3 regions of the Atlantibacter sp. genome follow, and region 2 is predicted to be linked to each of the others. Evidence: predicted binding sites of a transcription regulator. Region 2 holds the regulator's gene; each other region holds the start of a gene.
What was found. The regulator sigma-54, encoded in region 2, starts transcription at its own class of promoters, with help from an activator protein. The targets are predictions, from matches to a motif close to GTTGGCACANNTTTCGCTNT.

Region 1 (7,958 bases), on a different contig from region 2:
ATTCTTTACTGCCTTTACCGATATGGGCACGGGCATCATGCTCGACTCGAGGCGCAATATTGGCCCGAAAGGAAAATTCCGGCCCTTCGTGCTGTATGCCGCCTTCCCTGTGACCTTACTGGCTATCGCCAACTTCGTCGGCACGCCGTTTGAGGTGACCGGAAAAACCGTGATGGCGACGGCGCTGTTCATGCTGTACGGCCTGTTCTTCAGCATGATGAATTGCTCCTATGGCGCGATGGTGCCCGCCATCACCAAAAACCCCGATGAGCGGGCTTCTCTGGCGGCCTGGCGTCAGGGCGGCGCAACGCTGGGTCTGCTGCTGTGCACCGTGGGTTTTGTCCCGGTAATGAATCTGGTCGAGGGTAATCCTCAGCTCGGCTATATCTTTGCCGCTACGCTGTTTTCTGTTTGCGGGCTGTTCTGTATGTGGCGTTGCTACGCTGGCGTGCATGAGCGCTATATTGATCCGCAGCCTGCAAATCCTCAGCATAAACCCGGTTTATTGCAGTCGTTTCGCGCCATCGCCGGTAATCGTCCGCTGTTTATTCTCTGTATCGCCAATCTCTGTACCCTTGGCGCATTCAACGTCAAACTCGCCATCCAGGTTTACTACACCCAGTACGTGCTGAATGACCCCATCTTGTTGTCATATATGGGATTTTTCAGCATGGGCTGCATCTTCTTCGGCGTCATGCTGATGCCCGCCGCCGTGCGCCGCTTTGGTAAGAAAAAGGTTTATATCGGCGGTCTGCTCATTTGGGTCGCAGGCGATCTGCTCAACTATACCCTGGGCGGCGGATCGGTCAGCTTCGTGGCGTTTTCTTGCCTGGCGTTCTTTGGCTCTGCCTTCGTTAATAGCCTGAACTGGGCGCTGGTTTCCGACACGGTCGAATACGGCGAATGGCGCACCGGCGTGCGTTCTGAAGGAACGGTCTATACCGGTTTCACCTTCTTCAGAAAAGTCTCCCAGGCGCTGGCGGGTTTCTTCCCCGGCTGGATGCTGACACAAATCGGCTATGTGCCTAACGTGGCGCAATCCGCCGGTACGGTTGAGGGCTTGCGGGAACTGATATTTATCTACCCCGCCGCGCTCGCGGTGGTCACGATTGCGGCGATGGGGTGCTTCTACAACCTCAATGAGAAGCTGTATATCCGCATCGTGGAAGAGATCGAGATGCGTAAGCGTCCGGCGTGAAAACGATTTTAAGGAGGATCGACATGAACACCAGCCCTGATCCGTTAACCCTGAAACTGAGCCTGCGGGAAAAATGCGCCTACGGAATGGGTGATGTCGGCTCAAACCTGATGTTGTCCATCGGGACGTTGTACCTGTTAAAGTTTTACACTGATGAACTGGGTCTGCCCGCGTTTTACGGCGGCGTGATATTTCTGGTGGCGAAGTTCTTTACCGCGTTCACCGATATGCTAACCGGCGTATTGCTGGACTCACGCCGAACTATCGGCCCAAAAGGCAAATTCAGGCCCTTTATTCTCTACGCTTCTCTACCGGTTGCGCTGGTGGCCACAGCGCAGTTTATGGCTACCGGTTTTGATTTGCCGGTGAAAACCGCCATTGCCACGGCGCTGTTTATGCTGTTCGGGCTTTTTTATAGCCTGATGAATTGTTCTTATGGCGCGATGGTGCCTGCCATCACCAAAAACCCTAATGAGCGCGCCCAGCTCGCCGCCTGGCGGCAAGGCGGCGCAACGGTGGGTTTGTTGATTTGCACCGTTGGCTTTATGCCGATTCAGGCAATGTTTATTTCCAGTTCATCGTTAGGTTATCTGATAGCGGCCATACTGTTTGTGACTGTCGGGCTATGCTGCATCTGGTGGTGCTACAGCGGCGTAAAAGAGCGCTATGTAGAAGTGATACCCACTCACCATAAGCCGAGCATTCTTAAATCGTTTTACGCCATCTTCCGTAATCCACCGCTGTTGGTGCTGTGTATCGCTAACCTGTGCACGCTGGCGGCATTTAACATTAAGCTGGCGATTCAGGTTTATTACACCCAATACGTACTCAACGATATCCACCTGCTGTCATGGATGGGCTTTTTCAGTATGGGCTGTATCCTGGTAGGGGTGCTGTTAGTCCCTGCTGCGGTAAAGCGCTTCGGCAAGAAACAGGTTTACCTGGGAGGGTTAATCCTCTGGGCTGTGGGCGATGTGCTGAACTTTTTCTGGGGCAGCAGCTCGTTCATATTTGTGCTGTTTTCCTGCATGGCGTTTTTCGGGACCGCCTTTGTGAATAGCCTTAACTGGGCGCTGGTTCCGGACACCGTGGAATATGGCGAATGGAAAACCGGTATTCGCGCCGAAGGTTCGGTTTATACCGGCTATACCTTTTCGCGAAAAATTTCCGCCGCGCTGGCCGGATTTCTGCCAGGTATTATGTTGACTCAAATCGGCTATATCCCACATATCGCCCAAAGTGATGCAACCCTGGCGGGGTTACGGCAACTTATTTTTCTTTGGCCCAGCAGCCTGGCGATTATCGCCGCAGTAACCATGGGGCTGTTTTATAAACTCAATGAACAACGTTTCGCTTTTATTATCGAGGAGCTCGGAAAACGCAAAAAATATTTATCCCCTGAATCTGAAATCAATAAAGAAAATAAAGCGTCAGCCGTCACTTTATAACTAAAAACCTGGCCGTAATGACTTTCCTTCGTGCTTCGCATGAGGGCGGCCTTTCTGTACTTGATACATGGAAAGCATAATGAAAAAACGACTCACAGCAGCGTTGGTGTTGACCATTTCCAGCCCGGTTTTTGCCGGGGCGTATGTGGAAACCCGTGAAGCCTATAATACCGCGTCGGATCTGCATGAAGTTATCCTCAGAGCGGGTTATAACTTTGACAGGGGGGCAGGCATTATGGTGACTAACGCCTACAACCTCGGCAGATGGGATGAAATCAAACACAGCTATAACGAAATAGAAGGCTGGTATCCGCTCTTCAGGCCTACCGATAAATTAACTTTTCAGCCCGGCGGATTAATTAATGACAGTCGTGACGGCTCCGGTGGTGCCGTTTATTTAGATACCAATTATAAATTCACGCCGTGGTTTAATCTGACGTTCCGCTACCGCTATAACCACAATAATTATGATACACCCGACTTCAACGGCAATATGGATAAAAACGATACCCACGAGTTTGCCAATTACTGGAATTTTAAAGTCACCGACCTGTTCACCTGGATCTTTGAGCCTCATTTTTTTCAGCGTGTGAACGATTACCACAGCAAAAATGGCAAGGACCATCACTGGGAAATCACTAACGGTTTTCGGTATAAAGTCGATCAGCACTGGTTACCGTATCTGGAGTTGCAGTGGCTGGACCGGTGGAATGCGTATAACAAAGAGCAGTACCGTATACGCTTAGGGTTACGGTATTCGTTTTAAAAAAAAAGCCGCTGAAATCAGCGGCTTTTTTGCATCACTCAAACAATCTTAGTCTTCTTTCGAACCGCGGCTTGCGCGACGACGATCGTTCTCGGTCAGGTGACGTTTACGAATACGGATGGACGTCGGGGTCACTTCGACCAGTTCGTCATCATCAATAAACTCAAGCGCCTGCTCCAGAGACATTTTGATCGGCGGAACCAGAACCGTGGCTTCGTCGGTACCGGACGCACGCATGTTGGTCAGTTTCTTACCGGTCAGGCAGTTAACGGTCAGGTCGTTAGAACGGCTGTGAATACCGATGATCTGGCCTTCGTACACTTCTGCACCGTGCCCCAGGAACAGCTTACCGCGATCCTGCAAACCGAACAGCGCAAACGCAACCGCTTTGCCCTGGCCGTTGGAGATCAGCACGCCGTTATTACGCTGGCCGATTTCGCCCGGACGCACGTCGTCGTAGTGGCTGAAGGTGGAGTACAGCAGACCGGTACCGGAAGTCATGGTCATGAACTCGGTACGGAAACCGATCAGGCCACGCGCCGGGATCAGGTAATCCAGACGAATACGACCTTTGCCGTCAGGGATCATGTCTTTCACGTCGCCTTTACGCTCGCCCATGGCTTGCATAACCGCGCCCTGGTGCTGTTCTTCGATATCCAGGGTGACGTTTTCGAACGGTTCCTGCATACGGCCGTCAATCACGCGGTTGATAACTTTCGGACGGGACACAGCCAGTTCGAAGCCTTCACGACGCATGTTTTCGATCAGCACCGACAGGTGCAGCTCGCCACGACCGGATACGCGGAACGCATCGGAGTCTTCCGTTTCTTCAACGCGCAGCGCCACGTTGTGCACCAGCTCTTTGTTCAGACGCTCAAGGATCTGACGAGAGGTCACGAACTTACCTTCTTTACCGCAGAACGGTGAGGTGTTGACGTTGAAGAACATGGTCACGGTCGGCTCGTCAACAGACAGGGCCGGCAGCGCTTCCACGTTTTGCGGATCGCATAGCGTGTCGGAGATGTTCAGTTCGCCCAGACCGGTGATCGCGATGATATCGCCTGCTTCCGCTTCGGTGGATTCAATACGCTCCAGACCGAGGTGGGTCAGTACTTTACCGACTTTACCGTTACGGGTTTTGCCTTCGCTGTCGATCAGGGTGATCTGCTGGTTAGGCTTCACTTTACCGCGCTTGATGCGACCGATGCCGATAACGCCAACGTAGTTGTTGTAATCGAGCTGGGAGATCTGCATCTGGAACGGACCGTCGAGGTCAACGTTCGGCGCCGGTACGTGGTCAACAATCGCCTGATACAGCGGAGTCATATCTTCCGCCATGTCGGTGTGATCGTTGCCTGCGATACCCATCAGCGCAGAAGCATAAATAATTGGGAAGTCCAGCTGCTCGTCAGTCGCGTCGAGGTTTACGAACAGGTCGAATACCTGGTCAACAACCCAGTCCGGACGCGCACCAGGACGGTCAACTTTGTTGATAACAACAATAGGCTTCAAACCATGAGCAAACGCTTTTTTGGTTACGAAGCGGGTCTGCGGCATTGGGCCATCCATTGCATCCACAACCAGCAGTACTGAGTCCACCATGGACATAACACGTTCAACTTCTCCACCGAAGTCGGCGTGCCCTGGGGTATCAACGATGTTGATACGGTAGTCATTCCATTTGATAGCGGTGTTTTTAGCGAGGATGGTAATCCCACGCTCTTTCTCCAAATCGTTGGAGTCCATCACACGTTCTGTGGTCTCAGCACGTTCGCTGAACGTACCGGATTGCTGCAGCAGCTTGTCAACCAGGGTCGTTTTCCCATGGTCAACGTGCGCAATGATGGCGATGTTACGCAGATTTTCGATCACAACTTTGCCTCAGGCATTAGAAATAGCGCGTTATTGTACACGTATTAATCGAAGGACTAAACAGGATCACAAAGAACCTTTACAAACAATATAAACAGTAAGGGATTGTGATCGGTTTCACGAAGCCAAAAAGAGAGCGCCCAACGAAAATTGCACCAATATGGTGCTCAATATTCACACATGAGCACTATATTGGTGCAAGGTATCCATCCTGGTGCAGCCCTTTTGCACTATGGTGTGCATAATAGCGCCTTTTTAGGGTAATTTGAAAGTTGGCACAGATTTCGCTTTATCTAAATCAGGGTGAAAACACCAACTATTGAGCAGTGCCATTCCACGACGACGATGACCAATCCGGGAGAGTAAGTATGTCCGCCGAACACATTCTGACGATGCTGAACGAACATGAAGTGAAGTTTGTTGATCTGCGCTTCACTGATACCAAAGGTAAAGAGCAGCACGTCACAATCCCTTCCCATCAGGTAAATGCTGACTTCTTCGAAGAAGGCAAAATGTTTGATGGCTCCTCGATTGGTGGCTGGAAAGGCATCAACGAATCCGACATGGTGCTGATGCCTGACGCATCCACCGCAGTGCTGGACCCGTTCTACGAAGAACCCACGCTGATCATCCGTTGCGATATTCTTGAGCCGGGCACCATGCAGGGCTACGACCGTGACCCGCGTTCCATCGCCAAGCGCGCTGAAGAGTACCTGCGTTCTACCGGTATCGCGGATACTGTGCTGTTCGGGCCAGAGCCGGAATTCTTCCTGTTCGACGATATCCGTTTCGGCAGCACCATTTCTGGTTCTCATGTGGCTATCGACGATATCGAAGGCGCATGGAACTCCTCGACCAAATACGAAGGCGGCAACAAAGGCCACCGTCCGGGCGTGAAAGGGGGTTACTTCCCGGTTCCGCCAGTCGACTCTGCACAGGACATCCGTTCTGTTATGTGTCTGACCATGGAAGAAATGGGCCTGGTTGTTGAAGCTCACCACCACGAAGTGGCGACGGCGGGTCAGAACGAAGTGGCAACCCGCTTCAACACCATGACCAAAAAAGCAGACGAAATTCAGATCTACAAATATGTGGTGCACAACGTGGCGCACCGCTTCGGCAAAACTGCGACCTTTATGCCAAAACCGATGTTCGGTGATAACGGCTCCGGTATGCACTGCCACATGTCCCTGTCCAAGAACGGCACTAACCTGTTCTCTGGCGACAAATATGCGGGTCTGTCTGAGCAGGCGCTGTACTACATCGGCGGCGTAATTAAACACGCTAAAGCGATCAACGCCCTGTCTAACCCGACCACTAACTCATACAAGCGTCTGGTCCCGGGTTACGAAGCACCGGTCATGCTGGCTTACTCTGCCCGTAACCGTTCCGCTTCCATCCGTATTCCGGTGGTTGCTTCTCCGAAAGCGCGTCGTATTGAAGTGCGTTTCCCGGACCCGGCGGCTAACCCGTACCTGTGCTTTGCCGCACTGCTGATGGCCGGCCTTGACGGTATCAAGAACAAAATCCATCCGGGCGAAGCCATGGATAAAAACCTGTATGACCTGCCGCCGGAAGAAGCGAAAGAAATCCCGCAGGTTGCAGGCTCTCTGGAAGAAGCACTGAACGAGCTGGATCTGGACCGTGAGTTCCTGACTGCCGGTGGCGTGTTCACCGACGAAGCTATTGATGCTTACATCGCCCTGCGTCGTGAAGAAGATGACCGCGTGCGCATGACTCCGCACCCGGTAGAGTTTGAGCTGTACTACAGCGTTTAATTTTGTAGTCGTTAATGTTGCCGTGGAATTTTAGCCCATCTTCGGATGGGCTTTTTTCTCCACCAATAAGCTGATTCCAGAGGCTTTTTGCCTGTATAACGCTATAATGCACTAAATTGGTGCAATCATCCGGAGACTGCTGAATGGCTACAGGCATGCTGCCCGATGCTGGGCAGATCCTCAATTCTTTGATTAACAGCATTTTGCTGGTGGATGACGAGCTGGCGGTCCATTACGCCAACCCTGCCGCCCAGCAACTGCTTGCCCAAAGCTCGCGCAAACTGTACGGCACACCGCTGCCGGAACTGCTGAGTTATTTTTCGCTCAATATTGCGCTGATGCAGGAGAGCCTCAACGCGGGCCAGGGGTTTACTGATAACGAAGTCACGCTGGTGATCGACGGGCGCTCGCATATTCTTTCCCTGACCGCCCAACGTCTGCCGGACACGCTGATCCTGCTGGAAATGGCACCGATGGATAATCAGCGTCGCTTAAGCCAGGAACAGTTACAGCACGCCCAGCAGATCGCCGCACGTGATCTGGTGCGCGGCCTGGCGCATGAAATTAAAAATCCGCTCGGCGGTTTGCGCGGCGCTGCGCAATTGTTGAGTAAAGCGCTTCCCGATCCTTCTCTGACGGAGTACACCAAAGTCATTATCGAGCAGGCCGACCGGTTGCGTAATCTGGTCGACAGGCTGCTTGGCCCGCAACAGCCGGGGATGCACGTCACGGAAAGCATCCATAAGGTTGCGGAGCGCGTGGTGAAGCTGGTGTCGATGGAGCTGCCTGATAACGTCACGCTGATCCGTGATTACGACCCCAGCCTGCCGGAACTGGCCCACGACCCCGATCAAATCGAGCAGGTGCTGCTGAATATTGTGCGTAACGCGCTACAG
Region 2 (7,958 bases):
GTGTTTGCCGCCAGTACAGCCAATGGCCACCGTTAAGTAGCTACGGTTGTTGGTTTCCAGCATCGGCAGCCACAACTCAAGATAGCTGCGCGTCTGGTAGATAAAGTTATGCACCTCGGTGTGGCGGTCTAAAAACGCCGCGACCGGTTTATCCAGACCGGTCATCGGACGGAGTTTCGGGTCCCAGTGCGGGTTAGGCAAAAAGCGCACGTCAAACACGTAATCCGCATCGATAGGGATGCCGTGTTTAAAGCCAAAGGATTCGAACACCATGGTCAGTTCACGCTCGCGTTTACCCAACAGGCGGGTACGCAGCATTTCCGCCAGTTCGTGGACAGACATCTCAGAAGTATCGACGATCAAATCAGCGCGGGAACGCAGCGGCTCCAGCAGATCGCTTTCTTTGTCGATAGCGCTTTCCAGTGAGAGATTCTTGCTGGAAAGAGGATGCAGGCGACGGGTATCGCTGTAACGGCGGATCAGCGTATTGCGATCGGCATCGAGAAACAGCAACTGCGGCGAGAAGGTATCCGGCAGGTTGTTCATCGCCTGTTCGAAAATTTCCGGTGATTCCGGCATGTTGCGAACGTCAATGCTGACAGCGGCGGAAATATGATTATCCGAAAGCGTCCGGGCAAGATCGGGTAAGAGCACAACCGGCAGGTTGTCTACGCAATAGAACCCCATATCTTCCAGCGCACGCAACGCCACGGACTTTCCTGAGCCTGAGCGTCCGCTGACAATCATCAATACCATCTCGATTTCTCCCACACGGCGGGCTGCTTCGGTACAGCCAGGGTGACTTCCTCCACCCAATTATTCACTTTGGTTTTCATTGCTGCCTTCAGTAATGATCTGATACAGCTCTTCGTCGCTTTGCGCGGCACGCAGGCGGCGGCAAATCGTTTTGTCCGCCAGACGCTTCGCCACTAATGACAGGGTATGCAAATGCGTTTTAGTTTGATCTGCCGGGACCAGTAAGGCAAACAGCAGGTCTACGGGTTGGTTATCAATGGCATCGAATGCGATAGGCGTCTCAAGCTGCACAAACACGCCTACGGCGCGCAAGGTATCTTCTTCCAGTTTGCCGTGTGGAATGGCAATGCCGTTGCCGATACCGGTACTGCCCATACGTTCGCGGGTCAGGATCGCTTCAAATACCACTTGTGGCGGCAGGCTTAACTGTTTTGCGGCCAGTTCGCTGACGATTTCCAGAGCGCGTTTTTTGCTCTGGCAGTGAACACCGCTGCGGGTACATTCCTGGTTAAGGACACTGCTCAAATCATAAGTCATCATATTTTCACCTAAGCATTCTCAATGCCAACGGCTCGTCGTCAGTGACCACGAGCCGTTGAAACACCAGGTAAACGCCCGGACTCTTAATGTTGTTTTAGTTTATCTTTATGTTTAGTCAATTGACGCGCCAGTTTATCAATAAGCCCGTCGATGGCTGCATACATGTCTTGCCCTTCCGCACTGGCATGAATCTCCCCACCGTTCACATGCAGAGTCGCATCCGAAATGTGAGTGACCTTCTCCACTTTCAGCACAATATAGACCTGGTTTATCCTTTCAAAATACTGCTCCAGCTTGGCGAACTTCGTGTTCAAAAACTCGCGCAAAGATTCAGTGATTTCGACGTTATGTCCTGTGATGTTGAGCTGCATAGTGTCTTCCTTATCGGTTATGTCAGACCAGTTGTTTACGCTGGTTTGACGGCGGAATGGACAGAGACTCTCGATATTTGGCGACGGTACGGCGTGCCACCATGATACCTTGTTCAGACAGCATGGAGGTCAGTTTACTGTCGCTCAGGGGTTTTGCCGGATTCTCGCCGGCGATTAATTTCTTCACCAGAGCCCGAATAGCGGTGGAGGAGGCTTCGCCGCCGCCTTCAGTATTCACATGGCTGGAGAAGAAATACTTCAGTTCAAAAATGCCGCGCGGGCTATGCAAATATTTTTGGGTCGTGACGCGCGAAATCGTCGATTCGTGCATTTCGACGGCCTGGGCGATATCTGCCAGCACCATCGGTTTCATATGCTCTTCACCCTGTTCAAAAAACGCCTGCTGCTGTTCTACAATGCAGCGGCTAACACGTAACAGGGTGTCGTTGCGGCTTTCCAGGCTCTTAATCAACCAGCGTGCTTCCTGAAGGTTGCTGCGGATAAACTGGCCATCGGCGTCGTTGCGGGCGCTACTGCCCATCGAGGCATAATGCTGATTGATCTTTAAACGCGGAATACTGTCGGCATTGAGTTCTACCGTCCAGACGCCGTTGTGTTTGCGCACCAGCACATCCGGGATGACATATTCCGGCTCGCTGGTTTGAATCGACTGGCCCGGCCTGGGATCGAGGGACTGGATAAAATTGACCGCTTCTTTGAGGATGTCTTCTTTGAGCCGCGTCACGCGCATTAGCGTGCGGAAATCGTGATTCGCCAGCAGATCGAGATATTCGCTGACGATCAGCCGTGACTCTTCCAGCCAGGGGGTGTCTTTGGCATATTGCGAAAGCTGGATCAACAAGCAATCTCGCAAATCCCGCGCGGCGACGCCGACAGGATCAAAACGCTGGATGCGCTTCAGTACGGCTTCGACTTCTTCAATATCCGTTTCGTCATCCCCGACGCTTTCCAGAATATCTTCCAGCGACACGGTGAGATAGCCGGTGTCGTCCACGGCATCGACGATAGACGTGGCAATCGCGCGGTCGGTATCGGAAAAGGGGGTCAGTTCAACCTGCCACATCAGGTAATCCTGGAGTGACTGGGTGGTTTCGCCCTGATAGATGGGCAGTTCGTCATCCTGATAATCCACCCCGTTACCCGAAGGTGTGCCGGCGGTGTAGATTTCGTCCCAACTGGCGTCTAACGGCAGTTCGTCCGGCATCTCTTTCTGTTCAAGTGCGTCGGCGGTGTCCAGCGTTTCAGTATCACGGGCTTCCTGAGTGTCTATCTCATCATGAGAGTCGGTTTGCTCCAGCAACGGATTGCTGTCCAGCGCCTGTTGCAGCTCCTGCTGGAGTTCTAACGTAGACAGCTGCAACAAGCGGATCGCCTGTTGCAGTTGCGGCGTCATGGCAAGCTGTTGGCTTAGCCTCAGTTGCAAACCTTGCTTCATATTCAGAGCAACATTCCTCAGGTTTATACCCTAACTGTACAACCTCTCTGGCATCGAAAGCCGATGCAGGGAAGCGGCAAGGGGTACTTACGTCAATTATACCTGCACAGGCAGATTCTGAAGCTTCGTCAGGGAGCTTCAACCCTCTGTGATTTGCTCTACCGTATCAGAGTCTGAACTCTTCCCCAAGATACACACGTTTAACCTGTTCGTCTTGCAGGATTTGGTCAGGCGTACCGTGCGCAATCAGGTTGCCCTGGCTCACGATATAAGCGCGCTCGCAGACCGCCAGCGTTTCGCGGACGTTGTGGTCGGTGATCAGTACGCCGAGGCCGCTGTCGCGCAGGTGCTCAATAATACGTTTAATATCAATTACCGAGATGGGATCTACCCCAGCAAACGGCTCATCAAGCAGAATAAATTTGGGATTCGCCGCCAGCGCGCGGGCAATTTCAACGCGGCGACGTTCACCGCCGGACAGCGACTGACCGAGGCTATTACGCAAGTGGTCGATGTGGAACTCTTCCATCAACTCGACGGCGCGGTCTTCACGCTGTTCGTTGGTGAGATCGTCACGGATCTGCAACACCGCCATCAGGTTGTCATAAACGCTCAGGCGGCGAAAAATCGACGCTTCCTGCGGGAGGTAACCAATACCGCGACGGGCGCGGGCATGCAAAGGCAGCAGGCTGATGTCTTCATCATCAATGATGATATTCCCGGCATCGCGCGGGACAATTCCCACCACCATATAGAACGTCGTGGTCTTGCCCGCACCGTTCGGGCCGAGCAGACCCACAATTTCACCTGAATTCACCGTCAGGCTGACATCCTCGACGACGCGGCGGCCTTTATAGGCTTTGGCGAGGTTTTTCGCTGTTAATGTTGCCATAAAAAATTAGTTACTCTTGTTGGGCGCTGGCGCATTGGCGGCGGGTTTGTTCTTGTCCTGCAACTGCGACGGCACCAGCACGGTCGTCACGCGTTTGCCCTTATCGCTAAACGCCTGCATCTTCTGCTCTTTGACCAGGTAGGTGATTTTGTCGCCCTTGATGTTGCTGTCCAACTGCTCAAGGAAGGCATTGCCGGTCAGGGTCACAAAGTCATTTTGCAGTTCATAATGCATGGTATCGGCACGGCCTTTCACCGGTTTGCCGTTGTCCTGCATCTGGAAAAAGGTGGCGGGTTTACCGTAGCCGTCGATCACCTCTTTGCCGCTCTCGCCGCCCGGACGGGTGACAACCACTTTGTCGGCATTGATTTTGATCGTGCCCTGGGTCACCACGACGTTACCGGTGAAGGTCACGATGTTGCCCTGCATATCCAGCGACTGTTGATCGGATTCGATATGAATCGGCTGATCGGTGTCACCGGTCAACGCCAGCGCTGGAAAAGCCGCCGCCAGCAACGCACCGGATAAGGCAAGGTTAAGGCTGAGTTTGTTTATTTGGAATTTCATAGGACGTTCTAACCTTTTCAATCAGCTCGGCAGTTTTGCTGCGTAAGTTTCCGCGCATTTTCAGGCCGCTGGAGTTAAAGCTGGTGCCGTATAACGTCACCAGATCGTCTGACGCCACATCCTGCGTCAGCAGATTGATCTGCGCGTTATCGGTAGTAATTTTGCGTAATTGCGCTTCAGGGGTCAGCGCGTCAACAACGACATTGCCATACAGATACAGCATCCTGTCATTAGTCAGTTTGGCTTTATCTGACTTGATTGACCAGGTAGGAACTTTGTTGGCATCCAGCATGATCATGACAGGTTTCGTAAACCACGACACGCCACTATCAGAAAAGTATTCAACGTGTTGCGCTTCCAGCTGGTAATTCAGCGCCCCTTCAGGACTATAAACCAGCGTGTTGGATTGCTCGCTTTGGTAAGTCGGCTCGTTGTTATTATTAACGACCTGCGTCGCGTCATCCTGGCTGGTCAGATTAATACCGATCAAAACCAGCGCGACCAGCGCGAGCAGAATGATAACCCAACGTCTGGTTTTACTCATATCGATTGCCCTTTGGCGTCTTCCAGCTTGCCCTGCGCCAGCAGCAGCAGATCGCAAACCTCACGTACCGCGCCCCGGCCACCGGCGATGTGGGTGACATAATCCGCGCGCGGCGTCAGCAGAGGATGGGCATCGGCAACCGCCACGCTGAGCCCAACGTCTGCCATCACCGGCCAGTCAATCAAATCGTCGCCCACATAGGCGACCTGTTGAGCCGACAGCGACAATTTTTCCAGTAGCTCGTGATAGGCGATCAGTTTATCCGACTGGCCCTGGTACAAATGTTTGATCTTCAGCGTAGCGCACCGGTCTTCCAGCAGTTTGGCTTTACGCCCGGTGATGATGGCCACTTCAATACCCGACGTCAGCGCGCAGCGTATGCCATAGCCATCGCGCACATTGAACGCTTTGAGCTCTTCGCCATTATTACCCATATAAATCAGGCCGTCGGACATCACGCCGTCGACGTCCAGAATCAACAGGCGGATCTTCTGCGCCTTATGAATGACTTTTGCGCTCACCGGACCGTAACAGGTGGTGATTGCAGCATCATGATTACTCATTAAAGACTTATCCTTTATTACACTACGCCAGCGCGCAGCAGATCGTGCATATGTACCACACCCATTAACTGGTCGCCATCCGCCACCAGAACGGAGGTAATATGCCGTGATTGCATCAGGTTCAGCGCATCCACCGCCAGGGTGCCAGGGCGAACGCGAACGCCGCCAGGAGTCATCACCTCGGCAATGCTCAGGGTACGAACATCAGCATCCATATCCAGTACGCGACGTAAATCGCCGTCGGTAAAGATGCCTTCGATTTTCATCAGGTCATCGCAAACCACTACCATACCCAGCCCTTTACGGGTGATCACCAGCAGCGCATCACGTAATGATGCTTCTTTGCTGACGTGTGGGATTTCATCGCCACTGTGCATTATATCGTTGACGCGCAACAATAACTTACGCCCCAGTGCGCCGCCGGGGTGGGAGAGGGCGAAATCTTCTGCCGTAAAGCCGCGCGCTTTTAATAACGCCACGGCCAGCGCATCGCCCATTACTAAGGTGGCGGTCGTGCTGGTGGTGGGGGCTAGCCCTAACGGGCAGGCTTCCTGCGGCACATGAATACACAAATGAATGTCTGCGGCTTTCGCCATGGCGCTTTCCGGGCGGCTGGTCATGCAGATCATCGGGACGCGCAGGCGTTTGAGCACCGGGATCAGCGCAAGGATTTCATTGGATTCCCCGGAGTTGGAGATCGCAATCACCACATCCTGGGCGGTGACCATCCCGAGGTCGCCGTGGCTGGCTTCGCCAGGGTGAACGAAGAACGCAGGCGTACCGGTACTGGCGAACGTTGCCGCCATTTTTTTACCGATATGGCCGGACTTGCCCATTCCCATCACGATCACTTTGCCCGCGCAGTAAAACATCAGTTCGCAGGCCTTCACGAAATCTTCATTGATGTACTGATCAAGCTGTGCCAGACCTTCACGTTCAATATCCAGGACATCTTTCCCGGCCTTTTGAAAGTCAAAACCCGGCTGCAAATCTATGTGCGACATATGCGTTTCCGATTCATCCAATGAGATAAGATGAGCCCCAAAAAAGCAGCACCATCCATAACATAAAGCCGATCAATAACCCTGCGCCAGTGCGTTTGCCGATATGGCGGGCGCGTCGCCAGCATAGCAGAGCAAACAGGGCGCTAACCCCCAACATCACCCCGTAGTCACGGGTAAACGCGAGGGAGTTGATAGCACCGGGCGCCAGCAACGCCGGTAAACCTAACACAATGGCGATATTATAAATGCTGGAGCCGATGATGTTGCCGATTGCGATATCATCTTCACCTTTACGCACGCCAGCAATAGCCGTGGCCAGCTCCGGCAAACTGGTGCCGATGGCGATAACCGTCAGGCCAATAGTGAGCTCATCAACGGCAAAGTAATGTGCCACTACCGTCGCGTTGTCGATCACCATGCGCGTAGCCATAGGCATAATAATCAGCGCCACGGCTAACCACAGAAACGCTACCGGTAGCGTGCCGCCGCGCGGCAGTTCGGCCAGTTGCTCGCGCGTCAGGCTGTCATTGCCCTGTTGCTGCGCAAGCTTTGCGATTTTAACGACAAACCACAGGTAACACACGGCAATCAGCAATAAAACTATGCCATCGGTGCGCGACAGGGCACCGTCATAGAGAAATAAGCCTGCCAACGCGCTCATCAGCAACATTAGCGGCAATTCGCGGCGAAGAATATCGGAATGCACGGTAAATGGATGCAGTAATGCCGCCAGGCCAGCAATTAACAGAATATTGGTTATATTTGAGCCCAGCGCCGTACCTACGGCTAAATCCAGTTGCCCATGCAGCGCGGCCGCGACCGATACCATGATTTCTGGTAGGGATGTCCCGACGCTCACCACCGTCATGCCGACAATCAATGGAGGTATATTAATGGAGCGACACAGTAACGAAGCCGCGAAAACCAGTCTATCGGCGCTATAAACCACCAGAAATAAACCAATTACTAACAGCATCGTTGCTAACAGCATGCAAAGTCCTTTCTTCAGGTATAATCGCCGGCCCACTTTACCTGATGTACTGGCCGCTCAGAGGGAAAGACTCAGGATGGTTGTGAATTCTTAATTCTGACTTTTAGCGTCCGAAAAGTAAAACAAATGCCAGCTTTGGCTAACCCTGGTGGGTAATAATCTGTAAAAATGTTGGGTTTATGGTGATGTTACGCGCCATGCTTAACCTGAAAATCACTTAAAGGATAAGTTGATGAGCCAGGCTGACTCAAATCTGGTTGAGATCCAGGGGATG
Region 3 (7,958 bases), on a different contig from region 2:
CTCGGCAACATAGGCCGACTGGAACAGAATCACCCCAACCAGCGCCCTGATAAGCTTATCGATACTGGTGCCTTCCGCCATAAACAGCGGCAACATGACGGAGGACATAAACAGCACCGTGATCAGAGGTACGCCGCGCCAGAATTCGATAAAAATCACCGACAGGATCCGCACTACAGGCATGGCCGACCGACGCCCTAACGCCAGCAAAATACCCAGCGGCAATGCGCCAGCGATCCCCACCGCAGCGATAATCAGCGTTAGCGTGAGTCCGCCCCACTGGCGGGTTTCTACACGCTCCAGGCCAAAGAAACCGCCATACATCAGAAACCACACCACAATCGGATAAACCACCGCCCAGAGGGCGATGTATTTACCGCGTTGCGGTATGCTTTTCCAGAACATCGGCGCGATGGAAAGCAGCGTGATAATGAGCGCCAGATTGATTCGCCAGCGCTGGTCGTGTGGATACAGCCCATACATAAATTGGCCAAACCGGGCGTGAATGAACACCCAGCACGCGCCTTCCTTCGTGCAATCCGCGCGCGTTTCACCAATCCAGTTAGCCTGAAACAGCGTCCAGTTGAGCAGCGGCGGAATCAATTCCCACATCATCCACAAACAAAATAATGTCAACAGGCTATTAAACCAGCTGGAAAACAAATTTTTGCGAACCCACACCCACATGCGTCCTGAGCCAGTAGCGGCAACGCGCGGGGTAGGGCTCATGAGTACTTTGCTCATCATGGCTCCTTTAGCGCTCAACCAGGGCAATGTGCCGGTTATAGAGGTTCATCAGCAGAGAAATTGTCAGGCTGATAATCAGATAGACCGACATCGTGATAGCGATGGTTTCAATCGCCTGACCGGTTTGGTTCAATACGGTGCCAGCGAACAGCGACACCATATCCGGGTAGCCAATCGCCGCCGCCAGCGAAGAGTTTTTAACAATGTTGAGATACTGGCTGGTCAACGGCGGAATAATGACGCGCATTGCCTGGGGAATAATCACCTGGCGTAGCGTGACCGGGTTCGGCAAACCCAGTGACCGTGCCGCTTCATGCTGACCATACGGAACGGACTGGATCCCGGCGCGAATGATCTCGGCGATAAATGCGGAGGTATAAACCGAAAGTGCGAGCGTCAGGGCTGCCAGCTCAGGGATTAGCGCCATTCCCCCCCGGAAGTTGAAACCACGTAACTCGGGCACGTCCCAGTGTAGCGCGGCACCAAACGTCCAGTGAGCGACCAGCGGCAGCGCGATAAGCAGTACCAGCGTCACAGGCCAGGTACGCCGCAACTGCCCTGTTTTGATTTGATGGTTTTTATTAAAGCGAAACAGGCCCGCCGAAATCGCCAGCGCGACAAGAATAGCCAGCACGAATCCCAGCGCGCCTTCACCTAACGCCGGTGCGGGAATATAAAGCCCCCGGTTGCTGAGAAATGCCAGGTCAAAGGCATTCACCGCCTGGCGTGGGCCTGGCAAATTGCGCAGTACGGCGAAGTACCAAAAGAAAATTTGCAGCAACGGCGGGATATTACGGAAGGTTTCGATATAAACGGTAGAGAGCTTGCGTAACAGCCAGTTGTCGGACAGGCGCGCCAGTCCTAAAAAGAAGCCAAGAAATGACGCAAACACAATACACAGCGCAGAAACTAACAGAGTGTTAAGCAACCCGACAAGGAAAACCCGGCCATAGGTATCCCCTTGCTGATAATCAATCAAATGCTGAACTATGCCAAATCCGGCGCCGCGATCGAGAAAAGCAAACCCTGACGTAATGCCACGACTGTTGAGGTTTGTAATGGTGTTGTGGATCAGATAAACAGCAATACCAATAACCGCGGCGATTGCCAGTATTTGAAACAGCCAGGCGCGAACCGCGGGATTGGAAAAGGAGAGTTCTCCTTTTGCGTTTGGGCGGCGATGGGGCATATGCGAACCTCAATAACAAAACTCTGGTTTGGGCGCTGCAAAGGCGCAGCGCCCGTTACAACAACGTGCGTGATTAGCGAACCGGCGGAGCGTATTGAATGCCGCCGTTGTTCCAGAGGTTGTTCTGACCGCGTTTGATTTTCAGCGGGCTTTCGGAACCCACGTTACGTTCAAACACTTCAGCATAGTTACCGACCTGCTTAACGATGTTGTAAGCCCATTTGTTATCCAGCTTCAGATCCTTGCCATAATCGCCCTCTTTGCCCAGAAGATGGCCCATGTCCGGCGTGGCAGGATTAGCGGCTTTCTCATCGACGTTTTTAGACGTGACGCCCATCTCTTCCGCGTTGAGCATAGCGAACAGCGTCCAGCGCACCACGGAGAACCATTCATCATCCCCGCGACGCACCACTGGACCCAGCGGCTCTTTCGAGATCACTTCCGGCAGGACGATAAATTCATCCGGGTTGCTGAGTTTAATGCGCAGGGCATACAGCTGAGACTGGTCAGAGGCCAGGGTATCGCAACGGCCCGATTCCAGCGCTTTTGCCGATTCGTCGGAACGATCAAAAGTGACCGGGGTATACTTCATGTTATTGGCTTTGAAATAATCCGCCACGTTCAGCTCAGTATCGGTACCCGCCTGGATACAGACCGTTGCGCCATCCAGTTCTTTGGCGCTTTTCAGCCCCGCTTTGTTATGGGTCAGGAAACCGATGCCGTCATAATAGGTCACGCCAGTAAAGGCCATGCCCATTCCGGTATCGCGAGAAGATGTCCAGGTGGTATTGCGGGATAACAAATCCACTTCGCCAGATTGCAGTGCGGTAAAGCGTTCTTTCGCCGTCAGCGGGGTATATTTTACTTTTGTGGCATCGCCAAATACGGCAGCCGCGACGCCACGGCAGACATCAACGTCAATTCCGCTGAATTTACCGTCTGCATCCGCATACGAAAATCCAGGTAAGCCATCACTAATACCGCATTGAACAAAACCCTTCTTTTTTACTGCGTCAAATGTCGCGCCTGCATGTGCCTGATTTGCAACAGCCATCAGTGCGCCTGCCGCGGCAAGCGTGGCAATAATCATCTTCTTCATAGTGCATCCTGTGTGGCGAAATTATCGTTATATTGGCGTCCCGTGGGCACGCTAATTACCTGTCTGTGGCAACAGCCATAAACGTTAAAGCAAAGGGAGTGCCAGTTTTGCATCGGGGAGATAATGCATTTATTTCGATGCAATAAGCGAAGTGTAGACAGGAAACGTAAAACGTAATGCTCGCCAATGGTGCGAAATTACAACCTGCGCCACATTTTGGAGCAAAATAATTAAATAGCGTCGTCGTGAAGTAACTAATTAATTTCTCAGGTTAATATTGGCAGGGTAAGGGATGATGAATGATGTGAGATAAATCACGAGGCAGAGTTAAAGCCCGAAAAAAGAAATAAAGAAATGTGAGTTATTGCAGAAATTTTAATTTTGCTTTGGTGCGATTAAATAACAAATTAACAGCCTGGCAAAAAGAGTTGCACCGTTTAAATGCAAACGGCGCGATGAACGCGCCGTTTCGGAACAGACTGGCATTATTTACTCAGCGCGATGATACCCATCGTTAAGCCCGCTACCGCTGCTGCGCCGCCAGCGATCGCGCCAGCTGTTTCCCAGTTATCCTGAGTGGTGCCTTTCATACAGGTGTTGGTATGGACCAGACGCCCCTGATCGTCATACACCGGCACACATGGGGAGTCATGCGCACAACCGGCTAGCACTGCACAAAGGGATGCTACAGCGATTAACTTCTTCATGGTATTACCTCATTAGAATAATCATCCAGAAAACCTCGCTAACGGTAATATTATTCATAACCTTATAGCGCTGGATTTGATAGACGCATTTTACCACTGGCAAAAAATGGAGAGGAGCAGACATTATTTTCAATTCATGTGGATTGTAAAAATAATGGAGAGGAAAATTTACGCTGGAACCGAAAAGTTACTCAGTTCCAGCGGTGGGTTTATCTCATTAATAAATGAACGTATTTAGCATGTAAAAACATGAAAGACATCCGATGTCTTTCATGTTTACAGGGTTACTTTTTATTAAACCGTTGGCGAATTACCACAAAGAATGCCGGGACAAAGAAAATGGCCAGTAACGTCGCGGCAAGCATACCGCCCATCACTCCGGTACCCACCGCATTCTGCGAACCGCTCCCGGCGCCTTTACTCATTACCAGCGGCAACACGCCAAGGATAAACGCCAGCGATGTCATAAGGATTGGTCGAAGGCGCATCCGTACCGCTTCCAGCGTTGCTTCGATAAGATTTTTACTTTCTTTGTCCATCAGGTCTTTGGCAAATTCGACAATCAGGATGGCGTTTTTGGCGGAAAGACCGATAGTCGTGAGCAAACCGACCTGAAAATAAACATCGTTATCAAGGCCTTTTACCGTCGCCGCAAGCAATGCGCCTACCACGCCCAGAGGCACCACCAGCATTACCGAGAACGGAATAGACCAGCTCTCATACAACGCGGCGAGGCACAGGAACACCACAATCAGGGAGATGGCATATAAAGCAGGAGCCTGGTTGCCGGATAACCTTTCCTGATAGGACATGCCAGTCCACTGATATCCAAACCCGGAAGGCAATTTAGCGGCCAGTGACTCCATCACCTCCATGGCCTCCCCGGTACTTTTACCCGGCATGGCTTCACCCTGAATTTCCATAGAAGGCAAGCCGTTATACCGCTCAAGTCGCGGTGAGCCTTTAACCCAATGTGATGACGCGAAGGCCGAGAACGGCACCATTTCACCGCTGCTGCTGCGCACATAGAGCGTATTAAGATCTGATGGCAACATACGGAATTTTGCATCCGACTGGAGATAAACCTTTTTCACCCGGCCTTCATCAATAAAGTCATTAACGTAATTGCCGCCCAGTGCGGTAGACAGCGTTTGGTTGATATCGGAGAGCGCGACACCCAGCGCCTGCGCTTTATCCTGATCGACATCAATCTTAAATTGCGGCGTGTCTTCCAGACCATTCGGCCTGACGCGGACCAGCACATCGGAACGCTGAGCCGCTTCACCCAATAGCTGATTGCGCGCCTGAGTTAAGGCATCATGCCCCTGGTTTGCCTGGTCGATCAGTTCAAAATCGAAACCCGTGGCGGTGCCCAGTTCGATAATGGCGGGCAGGTTGAACGGGAATACCATCGCGTCACTAATATGCCTGAATGCCATCGTCGCGCGCGCAATAATGGACTGCGCCTTGTTCTCGTCACCGGAACGCTCTTCCCAAGGTTTGAGGCTGATGAACGCGATACCGGCGTTTTGCCCCTGTCCGCTGAAGCTAAACCCGTTAACCGTGAACACGGATTCGACGTTTTTACTTTCTTTGGTCAGGTAATAGTCATTGATTTCATCAAGCACTTTCTGGGTGCGCTGCTGCGTCGCGCCGGAAGGTAGTTGCACCAGGGTCATAAACACACCCTGATCTTCCTCGGGCAGAAATGAAGTAGGCAACTTCATAAACAGCATCACCATTCCCGCCACGATAAGCACGTAAACAACCAGATAGCGCGTGGTACTGTGAATAATCCGGCTTACGCTATTACTGTAGTGGTCGACGCTCTTATCGAATAAGCGGTTGAACTTACCAAACAGCCCGGCGTTTTTATCATGCTTCTCCCCTGACGGCGGTTTCAGCAGCGTCGCGCACAGCGCTGGCGTCAGGATCAGTGCGACCAGCACTGACAGTGCCATGGCAGAAACAATCGTGATCGAAAATTGTCGGTAAATCGCACCTGTCGAACCGCCAAAGAAAGCCATTGGGATAAATACGGCGGAAAGCACCATCGCGATGCCCACCAGCGCGCCCTGTATTTGCCCCATAGATTTGCTGGTGGCTTCTTTCGGCGGCAGATGATCCTCTTCCATAACACGTTCAACGTTTTCAACGACCACGATGGCATCGTCAACCAGCAAACCTATGGCAAGTACCATCCCGAACATCGTGAGGGTATTAATGGAGTACCCGAATGCAGACAACAGCGCGAACGTGCCCAGCAGAACCACAGGCACGGCAATCGTTGGGATCAGCGTAGCGCGGATATTTTGCAGGAAAAGGTACATCACCAGGAACACCAGTACGATAGCCTCGAATAGGGTTTTGACCACCTCTTTAATAGAGATTTGGACAAACGGCGTGGTGTCATAGGGATAGGTCACTTTTAAGCCTTTTGGAAAGAAGGGCTGCATTTTCGCCAGCTCGTCTTTTATAGCTTTAGCCGTATCGAGGGCATTCGCGCCCGTCGCCAGTTTGATCCCTAACCCCGCGGCGGGTTTCCCGTTGATTCTCGCTATGGTGTTGTAGTTTTCGCCCCCCAACTCTACGCGCGCCACATCTTTAAGGCGGATCAGCGAGCCGTCTTTATTTACGCGTAACGTGATGTTTTCAAATTCCTTAACGCTCTTAAGGCGAGTCTGGGCAATGATCGAGGCATTGAGTTGCTGCCCGGCCACCGCAGGCGTACCGCCAAGCTGACCCGCAGCGATTTGCGCGTTCTGAATTTTCAACTGATTGACGACATCAACCGGCGTCAACTGATAATTGTTTAACGCGTTGTTATCCAGCCAGATACGCATAGCGAACTGCGCGCCAAAGAGCTGCACATCGCCCACGCCAGGCGTGCGGCTGATAGGATCTTTCACCGTTGAAGCGACGTAATCCCCCAGCTGTTCCTGGTTCATACTGTTATCAGAGGAGATAAAGCCTGCCACCAGTAAGTAGCTGCTACTCGATTTCTCAACGCCGATGCCCTGTTGTTGTACCTCCTGAGGAAGCAAGGGCATCGCCAGCTGCAGTTTATTTTGCACCTGCACCTGAGCGATATCGGGATCGGTGCCGGATTCAAAGGTCAGAGTAATGGTCACACTGCCAGACGCATCGCTGGTGGAGGACATATACATCAGGTTATCGATGCCGTTCATGTTCTGCTCAATCACCTGGGTCACAGAGTCCTGAACAGTTTGCGCATCCGCGCCGGGATAGGTAGCAGAGATGGCGACGGCAGGCGGCGCTATCGTTGGGTACTGAGCCACAGGCAACTGGATAATGGCCAGCCCGCCGGCAATCATCAACAGAATGGCCAGAACCCAGGCGAAGATTGGTCGCTGAATAAAGAAATTAGCCATGTTCGCGAGCGCCTTGCTGGGTTTTTTCTGCGGCGTCGTCAGTGACCGGGTTTACCGTTGCGCCTGCTTTAATATGCTGTATGCCGCTGACAATCACTTTGTCGCCCGGCTTAAGTCCCTCTTTCACCAGCCACCGATCGCCTATGGCTTCTGATGCGACGACCGGGCGGGTTTCAACTTTGTTCTGTTCATCAACCACCATCACTAACGCGTCACCGCGCGGTGTCCGGGTGACGCCTTGCTGAGGCACCAGTATCGCGTCAGGCTGGGTACCTTCATCGACCCGCGCTCTGACAAACATCCCCGGCAATAGCTGATGATCGGGATTAGGGAACACTGCCCTTAACGTCACGGAGCCAGTGCTTTCATCCACGGTCACATCGGTAAATTCAAGCTTCCCGGGATGCGCATAGGTTTGGCCATTATCCATAATAATGTTCACGCCGCTGGTGCTGTCTTTCGTCAGGCTACCTTGCTCGATAGCCTGCTTAAGTTGCAGAAAGTCGTTGCTGGACTGGGTGAGATCGACATAAATCGGATCGAGTTGCTGTACCGTTGCCATCGCGGTGGTCTGGCCGTCGGTGACCAGCGCGCCTTCTGTGACGGTAGATTTGCCGATCCTGCCGCTGATAGGGGAGGTGACTTTGGTATACGCCAGGTTAATGCGTGCGGACTCAACGGCGGCCTGGGCACTGAGCACATCGGCGTCGGCTTGTTTGGCGCTGGCCACCGATTGATCGTACTCCTGTTTACTGACGTATTGCGTGCCAACCAGCGGCTGATAGCGTTTTACGGTCAGATGGGCAATCTCTGCTGCTGCCTGC

Region 1: a site for sigma-54 is predicted at 5,556-5,575, ahead of glnA (glutamate--ammonia ligase). Genes of this name have one in related genera too.
Region 3: a site for sigma-54 is predicted at 3,122-3,141, ahead of RT120_RS15830 (amino acid ABC transporter substrate-binding protein). Genes of this name have one in related genera too.

What each region holds. Positions count from the first base shown of each region.
Region 1 covers NZ_DAMBQK010000014.1:90,348-98,305, forward strand. The annotation lists gene RT120_RS13790 (MFS transporter) at 1-1,198, shown strand, start outside; gene RT120_RS13795 (MFS transporter) at 1,222-2,646, shown strand; gene ompL (porin OmpL) at 2,726-3,412, shown strand; gene typA (ribosome-dependent GTPase TypA) at 3,461-5,284, opposite strand; gene glnA (glutamate--ammonia ligase) at 5,653-7,062, shown strand; gene glnL (nitrogen regulation protein NR(II)) at 7,206-7,958, shown strand, end outside.
Region 2 covers NZ_DAMBQK010000017.1:4,879-12,836, reverse strand. The annotation lists gene rapZ (RNase adapter RapZ) at 1-756, opposite strand, end outside; gene ptsN (PTS IIA-like nitrogen regulatory protein PtsN) at 817-1,296, opposite strand; gene hpf (ribosome hibernation promoting factor) at 1,380-1,667, opposite strand; gene rpoN (RNA polymerase factor sigma-54) at 1,690-3,123, opposite strand; gene lptB (LPS export ABC transporter ATP-binding protein) at 3,290-4,015, opposite strand; gene lptA (lipopolysaccharide ABC transporter substrate-binding protein LptA) at 4,022-4,582, opposite strand; gene lptC (LPS export ABC transporter periplasmic protein LptC) at 4,551-5,126, opposite strand; gene kdsC (3-deoxy-manno-octulosonate-8-phosphatase KdsC) at 5,123-5,689, opposite strand; gene kdsD (arabinose-5-phosphate isomerase KdsD) at 5,707-6,693, opposite strand; gene RT120_RS14950 (calcium/sodium antiporter) at 6,707-7,684, opposite strand; gene mlaF (phospholipid ABC transporter ATP-binding protein MlaF) at 7,917-7,958, shown strand, end outside.
Region 3 covers NZ_DAMBQK010000018.1:86,799-94,756, reverse strand. The annotation lists gene RT120_RS15840 (amino acid ABC transporter permease) at 1-744, opposite strand, end outside; gene RT120_RS15835 (amino acid ABC transporter permease) at 755-1,936, opposite strand; gene RT120_RS15830 (amino acid ABC transporter substrate-binding protein) at 2,010-3,035, opposite strand; gene RT120_RS15825 (hypothetical protein) at 3,521-3,742, opposite strand; gene RT120_RS15820 (efflux RND transporter permease subunit) at 4,027-7,134, opposite strand; gene RT120_RS15815 (efflux RND transporter periplasmic adaptor subunit) at 7,127-7,958, opposite strand, start outside.